Regions from separate parts of the Pantoea sp. X-Soil-TKNS-1280 genome, predicted to be linked through region 1. Evidence: predicted binding sites of a transcription regulator. Region 1 holds the regulator's gene; the other holds the start of a gene.
What was found. The regulator PhoB, encoded in region 1, activates phosphate uptake and scavenging genes when phosphate is short. The targets are predictions, from matches to a motif close to CTGTCATAAAACTGNCNNAT.

Region 1 (3,172 bases):
TCAGCGCGGAAAAATATCAGAGGTGAAATAAAGGCTCACTGATAACGTAAGGAGATAAATATGTTTCCTGTTAACCGTAGCGAATCTGTAACCTCCACCTCCGCCATGGGTTCAGCACCCGATAGCCATGCTTTAGCTTCTGCGGCCGGGGACAATATTGTCGTGGTGGCGAATTCAGCACAGCGTATGGCTTCTGCGACCTCTCAATACGACACAGAAGCGCCCGTCACAATGGGGCCTGAAGAGTATGAAAAACTGATTTACGGCAGGGCAACGGGAAGAACATCGTCCTTATTGCCTTTCGGGGCCGGTGTCGTTCCTGCGGGTGATACTGCTGAGCTTTTCGCAACGTTTGTTACTACCAGAGGAAGAACGGTAGACGATGATGCGGTGGTTTATAACCGTGCTCCAGGTTGGGTTTTTATCGCCCATCCTCCTGTTGTTGGCCCCTCTCCGGCCTATTTAGCCTCGTTGCGGGAAGATTTCTTAGCGATGGTGCTGAACCCCGATTTTAATTATCGCGCTGAAAACTGCCTGCCGAACTACGGGGTAATGACAACAATATCAATGCCCTATGTTGAGGGTGCCGAACCCGGGAGTGCGCGCGCGCATTTCTTTTATCTTGATGCCTTCCGACCAAAAGATGTGAGCGCTTTCCTGCGCGATTTTTTCGATGCCATTATTTCCGCCAGCCAGAAAGTCACAACCCACGATGAAGCCATGGCTATAACGACCCTGATGAGTATGAATTATTACTGGGACCAGGCGGACGTCCCACCGGTATTTGCGGGTGATATTACGCAGGATGAGTTTATCAGCATGCGTGATCAGCTGCTGGCAACGGATAAGTTCTCTGCGCTGAAAGCACAGATGGCGGAAAAAGCGAAATCCTGCGAGAAGATGGAAGAATTAGTACGCCAGATGGATCTGAATGACCATCCTGAGGTATAAAATACGTCATTAACCCAGCTCTGGGGTAGCACCCTGCTGAGGGGCCGGGAAGGTCCACTTCCCTGCCTGGAAAAAATCATTTTTTCTTAATAGTTACCTGAGAAGCATATTCGTATGCTACCCGCCAAAAATCCTGTTTCTGCTGTCACATTTCTGTTTTTATACTCCAGAGCACCCGTTGGTTTTTTCATAAAAGTGTCATAAAACTGACGCATAATGACGCCGCAAATCTCAGTGACAGCCGTCATATCAGCAGGAGTAATAATGGCTAAGCGCATTTTGGTTGTGGAAGACGAAGCTCCCATCCGTGAAATGTTATGTTTCGTGCTGGAACAGAACGATTACCAGCCGATTGAGGCGGAAGATTATGACAGCGCAGTAGGGAAGCTGATTGAACCCTGGCCAGATTTGATTTTGCTGGACTGGATGTTACCCGGAGGTAGCGGTATCCAGTTTATCAAACACCTGAAGCGTGAAGCCATGACGCGGGATATCCCGGTGATGATGCTGACAGCGCGTGGTGAAGAGGAAGATCGCGTACGTGGTCTGGAAGTGGGCGCGGATGATTACATCACCAAACCTTTCTCCCCCAAAGAACTGATGGCCCGTATCAAAGCGGTGATGCGCCGTATTTCACCGATGGCAGTGGAAGAAGTGATTGAGATGCAGGGGCTGAGCCTCGACCCATCATCGCATCGCGTGATGTCAGAGACCACGCCACTGGAGATGGGGCCGACCGAGTATAAACTGCTGCACTTCTTTATGACGCACCCGGAACGCGTTTACAGCCGCGAACAGCTGCTGAACCATGTCTGGGGCACCAATGTGTATGTCGAAGATCGTACTGTCGATGTGCATATCCGTCGTTTACGTAAAGCGCTGGAGGTCTCCGGCCACGACCGCATGGTACAAACCGTACGTGGAACAGGGTATCGTTTCTCTGCCCGCTACTAAACGGAGTTTATACCGTGCTGGAACGACTCTCCTGGAAGAGATTATTGACCGAGCTGGTGCTGGCTTGTCTGCCGGCACTGATTCTCGGTTTGCTGTTTGGTTATCTTCCCTGGCTGCTGCTGGCTTCGGTACTGGGTGTGCTGTTATGGCACTTCTGGAACCTGATGCGGCTGTCGCACTGGCTGTGGGTTGATCGATCCATGACGCCACCCGGCGGGCGTGCCAGTTGGGAACCGTTGTTTTACGGTCTGTATCAAATGCAGTTGCGTAACCGCCGCCGCCGCCGCGAGTTAGGCAATCTGATCAAGCGTTTTCGCAGTGGTGCAGAATCGCTGCCGGATGCGGTGGTTCTGACCACGGAAGAGGGGGCTATTTTCTGGTGTAACGGTCTGGCACAGCAGCATCTCGGTCTGCGCTGGCCGGAAGATAACGGCCAGAACATCCTCAACCTGCTGCGTTATCCTGAGTTCTCCCGCTATATTCGCCAGCGTGATTTCAACAAGCCCCTGACACTGGTGCTGAATAATCAGCATCATATGGAGTTTCGCGTGATGCCTTACAGCGAAGGCCAGTGGCTGATGGTGGCGCGCGATGTCACGCAAATGCACCAGCTGGAAGGCGCACGACGTAGCTTCTTTGCCAACGTGAGCCATGAACTGCGCACGCCGCTCACCGTGTTGCAGGGCTACCTTGAAATGATGAACGATTCGGTAATGAACGAACGTTCGCGCAATAAAGCGTTGCAAACCATGCAGGAGCAAACCCGGCGTATGGATAGCCTGGTGAAACAACTGCTGACGCTTTCGCGCATTGAGGCCGCTCCCGCCATTGATCTGAAAGAGACCGTTGATGTGCCAACCATGCTGCTGCTGTTGCAGCGTGAGGCGGAGACCCTCAGCCAGGGACGACACGAGATTCACTTCCACACTGACCCGCACCTCAAAGTGCTCGGCAATGATGAGCAACTGCGTAGCGCAATCTCCAATCTGGTGTACAACGCGGTGAACCATACACCGGAAGGTACGCGGATTGATATCAGCTGGCTGCGGAGTAAGCAGGGTGCGGAGTTTAAGGTGTGCGATAACGGGCCGGGTATCAGTGCTGAACATCTGCCCCGTCTCACCGAACGTTTTTATCGGGTGGATAAAGCACGCTCACGCGCCACCGGGGGAAGCGGGCTGGGACTGGCGATCGTGAAACATGCTCTCGGCCACCACAATGCGCGGCTTGAGATCAGCAGTGTGCCGCATCAGGAGACGAGCTTCAG
Region 2 (3,172 bases), 1.5 Mb from region 1:
ACAGTCAGCACTGTCGCCTTGGTGCTGATGGCGGTCACGGTGTGAGTTGTTCTACCCTGTATTCGATCAAGACAGGTAAAAAATATCTGTTTGAAGTTCGCCGTGATAACCATGACGCGAATACCTGGTACGGTTTCGTCAAAGAAGAAGGGAGTAAGAATGAAACACAGATTGGTGCATGGCGCCTGCCTGCGGGTTCAGGAACTTTAAGAAACAATCAGGCGGGGTGGATTGAGTATTATAAGAATGTTGCAACCTGTTCTATTCCGGAAGTCGCGCAAATCACCGTTTCACCACCCTACGTCACTTCAAACGGGAAACAAGGCGAGCTTACTTATCCGCATTCATATGGGCGATGTAATGGTAAATTCAATTATCAGTATGAGTTCGTGGGTAAAGATTTAAAAACCACCGTTGGGCAACCCAGTCACTAAGACGCCGTTCTTTATGGTGAAGACTGTTCTTACCGCGATCAAATACGAAAAAATCCACGCGATTGCGTGGATTTATTATCCCGTAAGAATAATGCGTTACTTAATCCCCATCGCATCCCGCAGGGTAAAGAACAGGTCAGTCTGATCTGTCAGACCCACCACATTGGCAGCATGAGGGCCGTAAGCAGCAATACGCAGCTGAGTGCCAGTGTGTTCCTGCGAATCCTCTTCTGAATTACCGTAGCTGATGGTCATCACCGCGCCATCTTTGGTGTTGACAGCCTGCGTCAGTCCCGGCGCTTTGGTGCCATTTTCGATAATCTGGCTACTGTGAGCGTGGTCCGCAGTCACCACCACCAGCGTGTCACCGTGCTGGCGGGCAAAGGCCAGTGCCTGCTGTACCGCTTCGTCCAGGTCCACGGTTTCACCTATCTGACCACAGGGATTGGCAGCATGATCCTGTTTATCAATCGATGCCCCCTCAACTTGCAGGAAGAAACCTTTGTCATTTTGACTGAGCAGGTCCAGTGCCTTTTTGGTCATCTGCGCCAGTGTCGGCGTAGTTGCCGGGCGATCTTTATTAACTTCACAGGTGACCACTGGCTTATCCAGGTTACCGTGATAGCTGGCTTTTGGCCCCTGCCAGCGTACCGGCATATTGCCCTCCGCAAACAGCCCCAGCACTGGCTTGCTTTGGTCTGCCTGCTGCACAGCATTCATACCATCAAGATTATCCACCAGCTGATAACCCATAGCCTGCGCCTGCTCACGCAGGGTTTTGCCCTGATATTCACCCGCTTTCGCTACTTCGCTGAAAGATTTCGCTCCGCCGCCCAGCGTGACATCCGCGCGGGTTTTCAGCATCTGTTCGGTAATTGACCCCTTCCCACCCTGCTCCAGCGCATTGCTCGGGCATAGATCACTGGTTTTTTCCGGGCCATAGCATTTACGTGAGGTCACATGGGCGATCAGTGCCGCAGGTGTCGCATCCTGCAATTCCGCCGTAGAAACGTTACCGGTCGCCTTGCCCGCTGCTTTTGCCAGCTCCAGCAGCGTGGTCTGATCTTTACCGTTCACATCAACGCCAATGGCACCGTTATAGGATTTGGTGCCGGTAGCCCAGGCCGTGGCAGAAGCGGCTGAATCCGTGACGTAGTTTGGTTTGTGGGTTTTCTTATCCAGAGAATAGTGGGTGTACTGGCCGGTGAGCGGTAACGCATCGATACCCGGGAAAAAGCCACCGGCCCCCATCGCCTGGTTACGTGCTGCGGTGATTTCTGAATCCCCCATGCCATCACCAATCAGCAGAATCACGTTTTTAGCCGTGCTGTTGCTGAGCGAGGCTTTCAATGCTTCAGTTTGATCCCCCGTCAGACGACGCGCACCGCCGTGCTGCGTCAAATCACCGGTTGCGGCGCGGGAGTAAGTTTCCTCATCCGCCACCGCAGCCGAAGCAAACAGTGAAGCGATAAGTGGAACCGTAATCAGAGGTATATGTTTCATTTATAAGCATCCTTATTCACAAATATAACCAAATGTTTCCGCGGACAAGTCTGCGACAATTTCGTGATACTTTTGTGACTGACATGCAATATTTTGATGACAGGATAACCAAAGCGTACAGGGTTGAAGCGATTCGCTCAGGGCTTAAGCGAATAGAAAAAAAGGAGAAAATAGGGCTTGACCCTTTTAGGCGAACTCCCTATAGTAGCGCCCCGTTGACCCGCCAAGGTCAGCAGCAAAAAATGTGGTGAGGTGTCCGAGTGGCTGAAGGAGCACGCCTGGAAAGTGTGTATACGGCAACGTATCGGGGGTTCGAATCCCCCTCTCACCGCCACAATTTTGAAGAAGAGTCTGAACTTATGTTCAGACTTTTTTTTTGCATATTCTCCGGGTGAGAGAGGGTGAGAATCCCCGACGGGGTTCGACAACCGGCACAGCCGGTTGGACAGTTTGGGCGCGCAGCGAACAAACTGCCCGCAGGGCGAGCGAAGCGAGTCAATCCCCCTCTCACCGCCACAATTTTGAAGAAGAGTCTGAACTTACGTTCAGACTTTTTTTTTGCCTGGTCCCCGGCAGCGGCACAAAAAAACCCGGCCTGAGCCGGGTTTTGTCTACTGTCCTGATTCTCAATGGTTAACTGTAAGCATGCAGCGTGCGCTGGCAGAGTGCTGAACGTACACAGTCGTCTTTAGCAAAACGGACAACCCCAATCATCTCATCCTCTTCGAAGCGCGCCAGCGCATCTGCAAGGCCTGATAGCACACCACGCGGTAGATCACATTGGGTGATATCACCGTTGACGATTACCGTCACGTTCTCACCAAGGCGCGTCAGAAACATCTTCATCTGCGCGGCGGTGACGTTCTGCGCCTCATCCAGAATCACCACGGCATTTTCGAAGGTGCGTCCGCGCATATACGCGAAGGGCGCGATCTCCACCTTGCCGATTTCGGGACGCAGGCAGTACTGCATAAAGGAAGCGCCAAGACGTTTAACCAGAACGTCATAGACCGGCCGGAAATAAGGGGCGAATTTCTCGGAAATATCTCCGGGGAGGAAACCGAGATCTTCATCCGCCTGCAGAACCGGGCGCGTAACGATTATCCTGTCGATGTCCTTATGTATCAGGGCCTCAGCCGCTTTGGCTGCGCTAATCCAGGTTTTTCCGCAGCCGGCTTCTCCGGTGGCGAAAATAAGCTGTTTCGTTTCTATGGCATTAAGATAGTGCGCCTGAG

Region 2: the regulator PhoB is predicted to act here: its motif matches at 2,021-2,040, upstream of phoA (alkaline phosphatase).

Annotation. Positions count from the first base shown of each region.
Region 1 covers NZ_AP035962.1:1,052,936-1,056,107, forward strand. The annotation lists gene AC6I8X_RS04800 (hypothetical protein) at 61-951, shown strand; gene phoB (phosphate response regulator transcription factor PhoB) at 1,216-1,905, shown strand; gene phoR (phosphate regulon sensor histidine kinase PhoR) at 1,920-3,172, shown strand, end outside.
Region 2 covers NZ_AP035962.1:2,505,992-2,509,163, forward strand. The annotation lists gene AC6I8X_RS11705 (DUF3472 domain-containing protein) at 1-434, shown strand, start outside; gene phoA (alkaline phosphatase) at 531-1,937, opposite strand; tRNA gene AC6I8X_RS11715 (tRNA-Ser) at 2,184-2,271, shown strand; gene phoH (phosphate starvation-inducible protein PhoH) at 2,571-3,172, opposite strand, start outside.